4 regions of the uncultured Phyllobacterium sp. genome follow, and region 1 is predicted to be linked to each of the others. Evidence: riboswitches for the same ligand, from Rfam matches in the RefSeq annotation. Region 1 holds a riboswitch; each other region holds the start of a gene.

Region 1 (3,545 bases):
ATGACCCGCGGCAGGCGCAGGTCGACGATGATCTTGCCGACAGGGCCGCCAACGGCCATATCGGAGAGGCCGGTGGCATGGGCGAGGGCGCGCAGGACATCGCCGAGCGGAATGACCGTTGCCCCATAGGCAATCGACACGAGGGCGAGGGCCAGAATGGCCATCACCCCCGTCATGAGTGTCAGATGCTGACGGAAGGGCAGATGCACTCAGAATGCTTCCGGATGCATGGCCTTGGCCATCTTGGCGATGGCCTCGATATTGGCCGGTCCGGGCGTCAGTTCCGCATAGCGCAGGGCGACGAAGCGGTTGTTCTTGACGGCGTCGGTTTCCTTCATCGCCGGATGCGATTTGAGGAAGTCGAGCAGCTTCTGGTAACCCGCATCATCCTGATAATCGAGGAGAACGAGGAATTCCGGATTGCGCGTCGCCACGGTTTCCCACGAGGTGGTGCCCCAGCTGGTGTCGAGATCGGCCATGATATTGGTGCCGCCGGCTTCGCTGATCATCGCCGTGGGAATGGCGAACTTGCCCGCTGTGAACGGCTTGTCCTCGCCGGAATCGTAGAGGAAGACGCGGGTGCCGCTCTTGTCGCCGATCTTTGTCTTGATCGCGGCAAGTTCTGTCTTCCAGCCGCTGACGAGTTTATTTGCCTCGTCTTCCCTATCGAAAATCTTGCCGAGCTTTTCCATGTCGCCATAGAGCAGGTCCATGGTGGCGGCGGGCCGGGACTTGTCGAGATGGATGCAGCTTTCGGTCAGTTCAAGCGTCTTGATGCCGTGCGGCGCCAGCGTGTCGGGGGTGACCTCACCGCCCGGCTTCATGCCGTAATTCCAGCCAGCGAAGAAGAAATCCGGTTCCGCAGCAATGAGATTTTCAAGGGTCGGATATTTTGGCGCAAGCTCGGGAATGGCGCCCAGCTGCTTCTTGAACGCGTCGTCCAGCTTGTACCAGCCGGTAATGCCCGAAACCCCGACCATCGAGGATTGCAGGTGCAGGGCGAAGGCCATTTCGCTCATGTTGATGTCCTGGATGACCGCACGCTTGGGCGCGGCCTCGAAGGTGACGGGCTTGCCGCAACTGTCGACCGTCACGGGAAACGCCCATGTGGGGGCGGACAGCGCCGACAAGGCGAGGGCGAGCAGCATTCTTTTCATCAAATTCTCCGTAGCTGAGCAGTTTGTTTTGTGGTTGGTCCGGGTGCTTCGAACACCATGAGATCGCGATCCTGCGAGGGATGGCGCAGGCGCAGGACATCGAGATCGAAGACATCGCTGACGATGCGCGGCGTCAGCGTTTCGTCGGGTGTGCCGGCGGCGACGAGCTGGGCGGCATGCATGACGGCGACGTGGGTGGCAAACGGCGCCACCAGCGGCAGGTCGTGCAGCACCGCGATGGTCGTCACGTCGAGACCGGCGACCAGCGCCAGCAATTCGCTGCGCGCCTTCGGGTCGAGGTGATTGGTGGGTTCGTCGAGAAACAGGATGTCAGGCTGCTGGGCGATGGCGCGCGCCAGCTGCACGCGCTGCCTTTCGCCGCCGGAGAGCGAGCCGATGGGACGGCGCGAAAACGCGGCGATCCCGGCGCGGAGCAGGGCTTCCGCCACGATATCCCGGTCTTTCACCTTGGTCAGGGTGCCGGTGTGCGGAATGCGGCCAAGGGATACATAATCGTCCACCAGCAATTGCGGGTCCGGCATGTCGGTCTGGCCGACGAAGGCAAATCTCCTGGCCCGTTCCTTCGGCGGCAGCCGGTCTATTGCCGTACCGTCGAGATGGATGCTGCCGGAGGAGGGGCGCAACAGCCCGGCCAGCATGCGCAAAAGTGTGGATTTCCCGGCGCCATTCGGCCCGATAATGGCAAGACGCGCGCCGCGCACGATGTCGAGCGATACCTCATCCACCAGCGTCTGGCCGGCTGTGCGGAACGTCACCTCGTCGGCACGCAGGGCGACATGGCTCATGGGCGGATATCCGTGACTGCAGGCAAGGCACATGGTGTCAAATCCCAACCGGTAAACGTCGTCGCGTCATCGCGGACGCTTCGCTCTCGTATAGTAACGTTATAACATTGGTCAATACCCGATGTGTCATGGCTGTCCCGGCCGCGGCAGGCCGCCGGCGGTCTTGCACGGGGTGCAGACGATAATCTGGTGGTCGGGTATTGGCGTGGTCATGCCGGTGCCTTGCCTTGTGGACAAAGGTTAGGGGAACGCGGCCAATGCACCATCGCGACAATGCGGGAGAGGACATCGCATCGCTCCCGGCACACCCCGTCCGGTTCGAATTGTAGATGAGATGGCAGGTCTCCTGGCTCGCGGGTCTCAGCTTCGCCTTGCCTTCCCGACCTTCCGGTCAGTGGCATGTCAGGCATCGCTCACCGCTTACAGTTGCGGGGGCAGCCACGGTCTCGGTCCCTTTTGGGTACGCCTCACCGTGTTCCCTTTTCATCTCCCGCGTTGTCGTGCGGAAGAAACCATCGGTGCGGATGCTATGCGGCCAGCCGCGCAGTTGCAAGCACGTTTATGCGGCAATTTTTGCTGCTGCCAAAATTTTTGGCAAATGAAAGATTTCAATTGGCCGGTAACTCGTTAGAGTGCGGGGAGCATTTGTGGAACCGCGGTTTTTTTTGAATCAGACTTTTGAGGCGATATGGCAATTCACGCAGCAGTCTATCATCTGACGCATTACCGGTATGACCGGCCCATCATGCTCGGGCCGCAGATCATCCGGCTCCAGCCGGCACCCCATTCCCGGACAAAAGTTCTCAGCCATTCCCTGAAAGTCAGTCCGGCCAATCATTTCGTCAACCTGCAGCAGGATCCCTACGGTAATTTCCTCGCCCGCTTCGTCTTTCCCGAACCGGTGACGGAGCTGAAGATCGAGGTCGATCTCGTCGCTGATATGACCGTCTACAATCCGTTCGATTTCTTCGTCGAACCGGTCGCCGAAACCTGGCCGTTCAGCTATCCCGAAGAGATCAGCGACGACCTGTCGATCTATATGAAACCGGAACCGGCCGGACCGCTGGTTTCGGCTTTCCTTGCAACCATCGATCGCAGCCCGACGAACACGGTGAATTTCGTCGTCGATCTCAACGCGCGTATCCAGCGCGAGATCGGCTATGTCATCCGCATGGAAACCGGGGTTCAGGAGCCGGACGCAACTTTGAACCTGCGCTCGGGATCATGCCGGGATTCAAGCTGGCTGCTGGTACAGGTGTTGCGCAATCTCGGTTTTGCCGCACGGTTCGTCTCCGGCTATCTCATTCAGCTGAAGCCTGATCTTGTCGCCATCGATGGTCCCGCCGGAACGGACAAGGATTTCACCGATCTGCATGCCTGGTGCGAAGTCTATCTGCCGGGGGCGGGCTGGATCGGCCTCGACCCCACCTCCGGGCTTCTGACCGGCGAAAGCCACGTACCGCTTGCCGCCACCCCGCATTACCGCAATGCCGCACCGATTTCCGGCATGGCGGAATTCGCCAATGTGGAATTCGGTTTCGATATGCGCGTGACGCGCGTATCCGAACACCCGCGCATCACC
Region 2 (3,545 bases), on a different contig from region 1:
TGCTGAGCTTGCCGAAGCTTGCCGATACCATGTTGAGCGAGCGCGACGAGCGGCTCTGCACATCGCCGCGCACACCTTCCAGCTGCTTGTCGCTGATCAGGTCGCTCTTGTTCAGCACGATCAGGTCGGCGGCACGGATCTGATCCTCGAACAGTTCTTCAAGCGGGCTGTCATGGTCGAGCGATTCATCCTGAATCCGCTGAGCATCCACCTTGTCATGGTCGTCGGCAAACCGGCCTTCCGACACGGCGGAAGCGTCGATCACCGTGACAACACCATCAACCGTCACCTGCGTCTTGATTTCAGGCCAGTTGAATGCGGCAACCAGCGGCTGTGGCAGCGCGAGGCCTGACGTCTCAATGACGATATGGTCAAAACGGTCCGGACGGTCGAGCAGTTTGGTCATGGTCGGGATGAAATCGTCGGCCACGGTGCAGCAGATGCAGCCATTGTTCAGCTCGATCACATCCTCGTCGCGGCAGGCTTCGATGCCGCAGCCCTTGAGCAGGCCGCCATCGACGCCGAGATCACCGAATTCATTGATGATGAGTGCGATGCGCTTGCCATTGGCGTTTTCGAGCAGATTGCGGATCATCGTGGTTTTGCCCGAACCGAGAAAACCGGTGATGACCGTTGCTGGAATCTTCTGACCCTGCATATTCCTATCCCTTCATGGTGAGCGGCAGCCCGGCTGCCACGAAATAGACTGTTGCCGCGGCCTGCGCTACGGCCTGATGGAGACGTCCGGCATGGTCGCGAAAATCGCGCGCCATGCGGTTCTCCGGTACGATGCCGAGACCCACTTCGTTCGAAACCAGAACGATCGAGCCTTGAAGTTTCGGCAGCACTTGCACGAGCTGCCGTGTCTCGGCGGTGATATCGCGCTCGGCCATCATCAGATTGGTCAGCCAGAGCGTCAGGCAATCGACAAGGATCGCCTTTCCTTCGGCAGCAACCCCTTGCAGGGTATCCACCAGATCGAGCGGTTCTTCGATGGTGTGCCAGGATGAACCACGCTGCGCCTTGTGCAGGTCGATGCGGACTGACATTTCCTCATCCCAGGACCTGCCGGTTGCGACATAAACGGGTTCAAGGCCGGAAGCCATGATCAGGCCTTCGGCAAAACTGGACTTGCCCGAGCGGGCACCGCCGAGAATGAACGTCACGCCGTGATTCAGCTGGGGCATCGCCGTCACTGCAATCGCGATGATCCGTCAGGTACGATCAAGCGGAATGCGGGCGGGGAAACGAGCGCGTATACAATGCGAGCAGCCATAACAACCTCCGTGCTGGGCCTGAAGGGACACGACCCTTCGGTTCTTGGGCAGGATTGCCCCGAGCGTTTCCTGGGAAACGCTCTATGACTGGCAGGTCTCCTGGCTCGCGGGTCACAGGATGAATGCTGCCTTCCCGGTTTCCCAGTGGCTGCCTTCTGCATATGCGTCAGGCTTTGCATTGATCCTCGCCGCTCTACAGTCGCGGGGTCGGCTGCGGTGGGGTCGCCCTTGAGGGTACAACCGTCGCATTCCCTTTTGATCCCTTGGCCTTTGGCCAATATGGGAACCAATCATGGCTGGGACGTTATTCACCCCCCACGGGAAATGTCAATGGAATCCGCACGGTTTGCTCAGGGAGCGGCACATGCAAGCAGCGCATCCACATCCAGCACTGTTTCAAGCTCGGCGGCGATACTATCCAGCGCGGCGTCCACCCCGGCCTTGTAGTCGAATGTTTCAGCGGCAATGCCCATCGTGCCCAGAAGCGCGGCGCGAAACCGGTCCGCCCCGAAAAGCCCGTGCAGATAGGTGCCGAATACCTTGCCGTCCGCCGATATGGCACCGTCATTGACGCCGTTGATGCGCACCGCGGGGCGCGAACAGTCCGGGCCGGTCGTCCGGCCCAGATGAATCTCGTAGCCATCAAGCGGCAGATCGAACGGCAGCGATTGCGCCGCCACATTGCGCACGGTCTTTTCCGGCTCCATCACCGTATCGATATCGAGATGCCCGAGCCCTGCCGTCTCCGTCACGCTGCCCTCGATGCCGTCGGGATCGCGCACGGTCCGGCCGAGCATCTGGAAACCGCCGCATATGCCGATGATATGGCCGCCGCGCCGCCGGTGCAGGTCGAGATCCCTGTCCCAGCCGTTCTCGCGGAAGCGCAGGAGGTCGCCGATGGTGGATTTGGACCCGGGAATGATGACCAGTCCCGCATCGGCAGGCAGCCGCTCGCCGCTGCGCACCATCACCACATCCACCTGCGGTTCGGCCATCAGCGGGTCGAGATCGTCGAAATTGGCGATGCGGTCGAGCACCGGCACGGCGATCTTCAGCGCCCGGCCCTCGCCCTTCACCAGACGCTCCAGCACGACGGAATCCTCGGCCGGCAGCCGCGCCGCGTCCTTCAGCCATGGCACCACGCCGAAAGACGGCCAGCCGGTGAACTGCGTGATGGCTGTCAGGCCGTCATCGAACAGCGAGACGTCGCCGCGAAACTTGTTGATGATATAGCCGGCAATCATCTCCCGGTCTTCCCGCTGCAGGATCGCATGGGTGCCGACGAGCGAGGCGATCACCCCGCCGCGATCGATATCGCCGACCAGAACCACGGGAACATTGGCGCGGATGGCAAAGCCCATATTGGCGATATCGCCCGCCCGCAGGTTGATTTCGGCGGGAGACCCCGCCCCCTCGACGATGACCAGATCGGCGCCCTCACGGACAATGTCCCACGACGCCATGACCGCGTCGAGCAGCTGCGCCTTGAATGTCTGGTAATCGCGCCCCTTGGCCTGGCCCCAGACTTTGCCCTGCACGATGATCTGGCTGCCGGTCTCCGATTGCGGCTTCAGCAGCACCGGGTTCATGTGCACCGACGATGGCACGCCGCAGGCGACGGCCTGCAGCCACTGCGCCCGCCCGATCTCGCCGCCGTCGTCGCTGACCGCCGCATTGTTCGACATGTTCTGCGGTTTGAACGGCCGAACCTTCAATCCGCGGTTGCGCGCAAGCCGGCAAAGTCCGGCCACCAGGACGGATTTACCAACATCTGACCCTGTTCCCTGCAACATGATTGCGTGCGTCATGGGCTTTGAGTAGCGGATATGTCTTTCTCTTCCTAGCCCCCGGCAAAACCTATCTGAATCGTTGCGCGGCCCGGCGCTTGCGATAGAGTGGAAATCAAGAGGAATACAGGGAGGTTATCATGGATGCGGTCGTTGATACGGCGTCCGGCCAGTTCGAACTCAATGAGGATCAGCTGGCGATTCAGGACATGGCGCGCGCCTTCGCGGCGGACCGCGTGGCGCCGAACGCGCTGGCCTGGGACCGGGACAAGCATTTTCCCGCCGATGTGATTCGCGAGACCGGTCCGCTCGGCATGGGCGGCATCTACACCAAGGAAGAATTCGGCGGTTCGGGACTGAAACGCCTTGATGCGGTGCTGATCTTCGAAGCCCTGTCTGCCGCCTGCCCGGCCTTCTCCGCCTTCATCTCGATCCACAACATGGCGACATGGATGATCGATCTCTACGGCAATGACGAACA
Region 3 (3,545 bases), on a different contig from region 1:
AGGTGATCGTCGCCGACGCTTCCACGGCGACGGTGGACATCACATCGAAGGCGGGCAGGACGGGCTCGGCGGCCGGACCGAAGCTTTCCTGATGATAGTGCGCCATGTCGAAACCGCTGGCTTCGAGCATACCGCGCACATCGCGCATGAAACCTTCCGGACCGCAGCAGAAGATCGTCCTGTCCTTGAAATCGGGCGACAGCAGCGGCAGCTTGGGCGCTTCCAGCCGCCCGCGGATACCGGTCCACACCTGCCCCATCTCGTGTTCCTTGATCAGGAACGACAGTTTCAGGTTGGGCATGCAGTTTGTCAGATATTCCAGTTCCCGGCGGAAAATGATGTCGCTGGGCCGGCGGGCGCAGGTGACGAAGCTGATATCGCTCTGCGGGGCGCAATCATGCATCCAGCGGGTCATCGACATCATCGGCGTGATGCCGGACCCGGCCGAGATGAACAGGTACTTTTCCCCCGGATGCCTGCGCATGGAGAAATCGCCGAGCGGACCGAAGGCCTTCAGCCGCATGCCGGGGGTCAGGTGATCCAGCATCCAGCGGGTGCCGATGCTGTTCTCCTGCGCCTTGACCGTCACCGCGATGGTGAAGGGCCGTGACGGGCTGGAGGAGAGCGTATAGGTGCGCAGGACGGCTTCGGGCTGCACCGGCAGCTCGAAGGTCATGAACTGGCCCGGCTCATAGCGGAACCAGTTCTGGTTGTCGGAACGGAATGTGAAGGTCTTCACATTCGGCGCTTCCTCGATGATCGACAAACACTCCAGCAGATGCAGCCGGTCATTCCATGGCTGCATCTGGTCGAGGTGCGGGTAAGACTGAGGAACGCCCATGTTCATTGTGTACCTATGCTACCTTGCTGAGCCGCGTATCGCCGCCGGAGAGACGCTCTTCCATGAACCTGCAATACCATTCGAGGAATTGCAGCACGCCGCCTTCATGCTCGGGCGAATAGGGGCCGGGCTCGTAGGCGGGCGAGCGGATGCCGAAGGCGTTTTCCTCGACGATCCGGCGGTCCTGGTCATTGGTCTCGAGCCAGACATGCGTCAGTTCCTCGATGGTGTAATCCACGCCCTCAACCGCATCCTTGTGCACCAGCCATTTGGTGGTGACCTGCGTTTCATCCGGGCCGAGCGGCAGCACGCGGAAGGAAATGGCATGGTCGCCGAGGATATGGTTCCAGGTGGTCGGGTAATGGAACAGCAGCAGCGAGCCGATCTGCTTCTCGTTGACACTGTCGCTGAGCTGCCGGCCGACGGCGCGGCGCCCGCTCATCGTATAGCTTTCCGCATCGCGCAGCAGCGGCACACGGGTGGCGCGGTACTGGCCGTCATCGGACATGCGGAAAATGCTGGGCAGGCCTGCCGCTTCGCAACGCTGCCAGTGGGCAGCAATTTCCGGATCGTCAGCGGCGCCCTGGACACCGCTCACGCTCGGCGCTTCCGGAAAGGTCTTGCACAGCTCGGGATGATTGGCCACGCAGTGATAGCACTCGCGGTTGTTTTCCCAGACCAGCTTCCAGTTGCCCTTTTCAACGATGGTGCTCTGATAGGCGACCTTGGTTTCGGTGAGGTGGTGCGGCGCGAGATAGGGCTCGATCAGTGCACGCGTCGCGCTGAAATCGACAGGATTCTGCGCCAGGCAGATGAAGATGTAACCGCCGACGCTTTCGCACTGCACCGGCTTCAGGCTGTGCTGGCTGGCGTCGAAATCATCGCCCATCTGGCGGGCGAACAGCAGGCGCCCGTCAAGCTCGTAGGTCCACTGGTGATAGGGGCAGACGAGCTTGGCCGACGTGCCGCGCTCGGCCGAGCAGACGCGCGAGCCGCGATGGCGGCAGGAATTGTGAAAGGCCCGGATCTGGCCCTGGCGGTCGCGCACGATGACCACGGGATAGTCGCCGACCTGCACCGTGAAGAAGTTGCCGGGCTTGGCGACTTCGCAATCATGGCCGATGAACAGCCAGTCGCGATAAAAGATGTTCTCCATATCGAGCCGGAAATAATCCGGATCGGAATAGAAAGACTGTTCAAGGCCGTAGCCGGGTTTCCGGTTTCTCAGGTTCCGGAGCAGTTCGTTGCGTATATCCATGTCGTGTCCTCGCCTCGATGTTGCGAAAGGACTGACTGGTGGTGACGGAGGAAGAACGCCTGCACGGCCAGCCACCGGCTGATGCCCGCACAGAATCATGCTCCTTGATCGCCCACCGCGATCAGTCGGTTTTCAGTACCGAGGCTGGTTTCCGGGCTCTGGAGTTGCCGTATCGGCTGTCACGACGCCTTCCCGGGGTTGTGACCCAGTGGCTGTTATGCCGTGTTTCACTCCACTACCGTTGCGGGGGCAGCGCCGGGTTTCCGACCGGCTTCCCAATTCTCCGCTTCCCTAGAAAAGCGGCACCTCAAGTGCCCCGATAAAAGCATCCGGCACCCAAAAAGAATAGGTGCGGAAACGACATCGCATTTACGTAAGACGACACGCCGGGCGCGTGTACACTATGTCGCAGATTGGCGATCAAACGGCCTCTGGTTCAATCCAGAACCACCAGTTCCTCGAAATGATTCATATCGACAAAACTGCAGAATGCGGGCGGATTCAACGCAATCACCGGCGATTCACGCCGGATGAATGCTAGGCAATCATCCAGAAGTTCCTGCCAGGCCCTGAGCCTTTCATCCGGGAACCGCGCGATCGGATAGGCCAGCGTGATGTGGAAGACATAGGTGTCGTGATCAGGATGCCGGTAACCGAACGGCACGGCCAGTTCGTCGCGCCAGGCGCGCATGATGCGCTCGTCATATTCGCTCGCACCCGCCACTGTCAGGCCTGCGGGCGTGACATCGATCACCTCGACGTTGAACGGCCCGCATCCCTCGAAATCCCGCAGGCGATCCACATAAAGCCGCGTCATGTCGTTGATGCTTGTCTCCAGCGGAACATCATCCGGCCAATAGAACGGGCGGCGGCGATATTCGATAATGCCCTGAAACAGCGTCATGTGCAGGCTGGAGACGGGGGTAAAGGCCAGCTGCCCTGCATCGGGCATCGCCAGCATCCGGTCGCGCACGGCAATGACCGAGGCTTCCGACTCGGACCCCTTCACCAGATGGCAGACCACCGTATTGCCGGGTTCCGGCTGAAAGACGCCCGCGCTGTTGTAGCGCCGGCCGAGATGCACCGGCGGTTCCGGGTGCAGGCTGGCGGCAAAGCGGGCAAGCGAAGGCTTGATCAGGTCGAGCATGGGAACCCCGTGACGAAAGAAGACGATGCAATCGCCATAGGACAGCTCTTTGTCAGACTGATGAAGCCCCGCCCCTTTTCTATGGCCGGTGGAGATATTCCTCGATCGACGCCTGTTTCATTTCAATCGAGAAACCCGGCAGCGACGGCGGCATATAGGCGGCATCCCGGATCTGGCAGGGATCGACAAAATGCTCATGCAGGTGGTCGACATATTCGATCACCCGGCCCTCCTTCGTGCCCGACACGGCGATATAGTCGATCATCGACAGATGCTGCACATATTCGCACAGGCCGACA
Region 4 (3,545 bases), on a different contig from region 1:
CGCCTTGAAGATGCCGTCGAGATCGTCGGCGACGGTGGTCAGGAAGCAGGAGGACAGCTGCGGACGCAGCGTGCCCGAATTGAACAGCGTCGGTGTGGATGCCATGAAGTCGAACGACGACAGCAGATCGTAGAATTCGATGGCGCGTGCTTCCCGGTCGATCTCGCGGGTGGCGAGGCCCATGGCAACGCGCATCAGGAAGGCCTGCGGCAACTCGAACCGGATACCGCGTGTCTGCTGGAGATAACGATCATACAGAGTCTGCAGGCCGAGATACTGGAACTGCAGGTCGCGTTCCGGCTTCAGGGCTGCTGATATTTTCCGCAGGTCGAAGCGGGCGAGTTCAGGGTCGAGCAGTTCCGCTTCAATGCCGGCCTTCACATAGGCGGGGGAATAATCGGCGTACCGCTCCGCCATTTCGTGCTGGGTCGCCTGTTCAGGCCGGCCGAAGACAAAGCTCAAGGCTTCGCGGCGCAGCTTGTCCAGAAGCAGACGGGCGGTGACAAAGGAATAGTTCGGTTCGGTTTCAACGAGTGTGCGTGCAGCCAGAATGGGCGCAAGCGACAGTTCGTCGAGGGTGATGCCGTCATAAAGATTACGCCGGGTTTCGCTGAGGATCGGCGCGGCGCTCGCCCCCTCAAGTCCTTCACAGGCTTCGTCGATGATGCGGGCAAGCCGCACCGCATCGAGAGGTGTCTTGGTTCCGTCGAGCAGGGTAACGCTCAGCGACGGGCCGGTTTCGGCCACCGGTTCCACCAGCTTCGCCCGTTCTCGCGCCCGTTCTTCCCGGTAGAGCACGTAAGCACGCGCAACCTTGTGGTTTTCGCTGCGCATGAGAGCAAGTTCGACCTGGTCCTGCACATCTTCAATGTGAAACAGACGGCCTTCGCTGCTGCGGCGCTTCAAGGTTGTCACGATCTCTGCAGTCAAGCCTTCGACGACATCGTGTACCCGGCGCGAACCGGCAGCGACATTGCCTTCAACGGCGAGGAAGGCTTTGGTCAGGGCAACAGTGATTTTCAGCGGGTCGAAGGGTGTGACCGAGCCATTGCGGCGAATGACGCGATAGCCGGGCTCGCTGGATGATGGCTGCAATTCGGCAGGACGAACCGGCGACTGACCGTCGGCGCGGGTGGCTTGAAGAGAAAGAGACATGTGCTTATACCCCAAATGTTGGGGGCAAAGGTCGAGCGCACGCGTGCAAGAATCCGGTCAGCTTGCGGCCGACCATTGCAAGCGACACACCGGGACACCCCGCCCGTGGACGTTCATCATGTCATGGCAGGTCTCCTGGCTCACAGGTCGGCGCTGGTGTCGGCCTTCCCGAAGCTGGGCTTCAGTGGCATTGTCGACAACAACTCGCTGTTTACAGTTGCGGGGGCAGCGCCGGCATCAATGTCCAGGACATTTCACCGGCTTCCCTCTTAGCTCCCGGTCTTGCGACTCGGAGAGAACCATAACATCTATATTTAGTATCAAATCGTCGTTTTTAGTCAATAGGTAGATGGATACGTCTTCGCGTACTCAGAGCACTGCGGATTGCGGCAAGACGAACGGCACGGATTTTCCAGGCAGACCGCCCACCTTGAGCGCACATTCATAGACGCGCAGGATGCGGTCATCCGTCAAGACCTCCGTGGGGGTGCCCACAGAATCGGCTCTCCCCCTGTGCATGACCACGACCCGGTCGGCAAACATGGAGGTGAGGTTGAGGTCATGCAGGATAGCGATGACCCCGCCACCGCGATCGGCAAAGTCGCGGGCAATCTGCATGATGATCAGCTGATGTTTGATATCGAGGCTCGACACAGGCTCATCCAGAAACAGGAAGCGCGGCTGGCCGTCGAGCACCGGCTGCCAGACCTGGCAGAGGACGCGCGCCAGTTGCACCCGCTGCTGCTCGCCGCCGGAGAGTTCCTGATAGAACCGCCCACCGAAACCCGCGAGGTCAACGCGCTCAAGCGCTTCATCGGGCAGTGTGTCCACGTTGTGGCGCGAAGCACCGGAGCGGCCGCTGGTCATGCCCAGCTTGACGATCTCACGCACGGTAAACGGGAAGGACAGCGAGGTGGATTGCGGCAGGATCGCCCGCATGGTTGCCATCTGCCAGAGCTTCAACCGGTTGATCGGCATGCTGTTGATGCTGATGACGCCCTCATGCGGCAGATCACCGGAGAGTGCGCGCATCAGGGTCGTTTTGCCTGACCCGTTGGGGCCGACGATAACTGTGAATGCGCCAGCCTGCGCATCAAAGGATACGTCCTCGACGATTCTGTTTCGGCCGAGGGATACGGAGACGTTGGAAACACGGATCATGGTCAGAGGTCCAGAATGCCGCGGCGGCGCAGCAATATCCACAGGAAGAACGGTGCGCCGACGGCTGCCGTGACGATGCCGATCGGCAGTTCCGATGGCGCAACAATCGTTCGGCTGACCGCATCGGCAATCAGCAGCAGGCTGGCACCCAGGAGTGCAGCCGCTGGCAGGAGATAGCGATGATCGGGGCCAATCACGAGGCGCAGCAGATGCGGAACGACGACACCGACAAAGCCGATGCCACCGCTGACCGCAACCGATGCGCCGGTGGCCGCGGCGACGGTGACAATGGCGATGCGTTTGAAGCGCTGTACCGGGATGCCGAGGTGGCTGGCCGATGCTTCCCCGAGGGCGAGCCCGTTGAGGCCGCGGGCGAGGAACGGTGAAATGACGAGGGCGAGCGCAATGAGCGGGCCTGATGCGGCGATCTTGACCCAATTGGCCCCCGCCAGCGATCCCAGCCCCCAGAATGTCAGGTCGCGCAATTGCTTGTCGTCGGCGACATAGACCAGGACACCGATATAGGCGGCGGCCATGGCGCCGAGCGCAATACCGGCGAGCAGCATGGTGGCGATGGATGTCTGCCCGCGCCGCGTCGCGACACGGTAGAGGACGAGCGTGAAGATGAGGGCGCCGAAGAAAGCGGCGAGCGGCAAGGCATAGAGACTGAACAGGGCGATCACCGGGGCGAGGAAGGTTCCACCGAGAACGATGATGCTGACCGCGCCAAGCCCGGCGCCCGCCGAGACGCCGACGATGCCGGGGTCGGCAAGCGGATTGCGGAACAATCCCTGCATGACTGCACCCGATACGGCAAGGGACGCGCCGATCAGCGCGCCGAGAATGACGCGCGGCAGGCGGATATCGTAAATGATGATGCGATCACGGACGGAGAGCGCATTGTCCGTGGTATCGGATCCAGCAATCAGGGACTTCACGACGGAGAGGACCGATGCATCGGATGCACCAAAGGCAAGGCTGAAAAGGACCGTGGCAACGAGCGCCACGCACAGGCAGGCAATGACCATGCGCGCAAACGCTGACCGGTCACCCTCAGGGCGCAGTCTGCTGCCGCCCTGTGCGGAAGCAAGGACGGCAGGTTTTCTCAAGACGGTCTCACTCATTTGCCGAGTTCGTTGCCGTAAATGGCTTCTGCCAGCTCGTGAATTGCCTTGGGCGCGCGCGGCCCGAAGCCCAGCAGATACTGACCACTCATGCGGATGATCTTC

What was found. A riboswitch is a leader RNA that binds a small molecule or an ion and turns the genes downstream of it on or off. The one in region 1 is predicted to bind cobalamin.
Region 2: it holds a riboswitch for cobalamin, as region 1 does, so the genes downstream of both, cobU (bifunctional adenosylcobinamide kinase/adenosylcobinamide-phosphate guanylyltransferase) here and RDL77_RS11160 (ABC transporter ATP-binding protein) in region 1, are expected to answer to the same signal.
Region 3: it holds a riboswitch for cobalamin, as region 1 does, so the genes downstream of both, RDL77_RS14465 (aromatic ring-hydroxylating dioxygenase subunit alpha) here and RDL77_RS11160 (ABC transporter ATP-binding protein) in region 1, are expected to answer to the same signal.
Region 4: it holds a riboswitch for cobalamin, as region 1 does, so the genes downstream of both, RDL77_RS06005 (ribonucleoside-diphosphate reductase subunit alpha) here and RDL77_RS11160 (ABC transporter ATP-binding protein) in region 1, are expected to answer to the same signal.

What each region holds. Positions count from the first base shown of each region.
Region 1 is NZ_CABSQF010000015.1:18,490-22,034, forward strand. It holds gene RDL77_RS11150 (iron ABC transporter permease) at 1-176, opposite strand, end outside; gene RDL77_RS11155 (ABC transporter substrate-binding protein) at 210-1,157, opposite strand; gene RDL77_RS11160 (ABC transporter ATP-binding protein) at 1,157-1,963, opposite strand; cobalamin riboswitch at 2,282-2,495, opposite strand; gene RDL77_RS11165 (DUF2126 domain-containing protein) at 2,652-3,545, shown strand, end outside.
Region 2 is NZ_CABSQF010000060.1:10,706-14,250, forward strand. It holds gene cobW (cobalamin biosynthesis protein CobW) at 1-658, opposite strand, end outside; gene cobU (bifunctional adenosylcobinamide kinase/adenosylcobinamide-phosphate guanylyltransferase) at 663-1,187, opposite strand; cobalamin riboswitch at 1,349-1,583, opposite strand; gene RDL77_RS22690 (cobyric acid synthase) at 1,628-3,085, opposite strand; gene RDL77_RS22695 (isobutyryl-CoA dehydrogenase) at 3,205-3,545, shown strand, end outside.
Region 3 is NZ_CABSQF010000022.1:3,563-7,107, reverse strand. It holds gene RDL77_RS14470 (hybrid-cluster NAD(P)-dependent oxidoreductase) at 1-847, opposite strand, end outside; gene RDL77_RS14465 (aromatic ring-hydroxylating dioxygenase subunit alpha) at 855-2,099, opposite strand; cobalamin riboswitch at 2,224-2,424, opposite strand; gene RDL77_RS14460 (DUF1868 domain-containing protein) at 2,536-3,246, opposite strand; gene RDL77_RS14455 (L-fuconate dehydratase) at 3,326-3,545, opposite strand, start outside.
Region 4 is NZ_CABSQF010000006.1:131,198-134,742, reverse strand. It holds gene RDL77_RS06005 (ribonucleoside-diphosphate reductase subunit alpha) at 1-1,155, opposite strand, end outside; cobalamin riboswitch at 1,263-1,474, opposite strand; gene RDL77_RS06000 (heme ABC transporter ATP-binding protein) at 1,525-2,316, opposite strand; gene RDL77_RS05995 (iron ABC transporter permease) at 2,319-3,440, opposite strand; gene RDL77_RS05990 (hemin ABC transporter substrate-binding protein) at 3,437-3,545, opposite strand, start outside.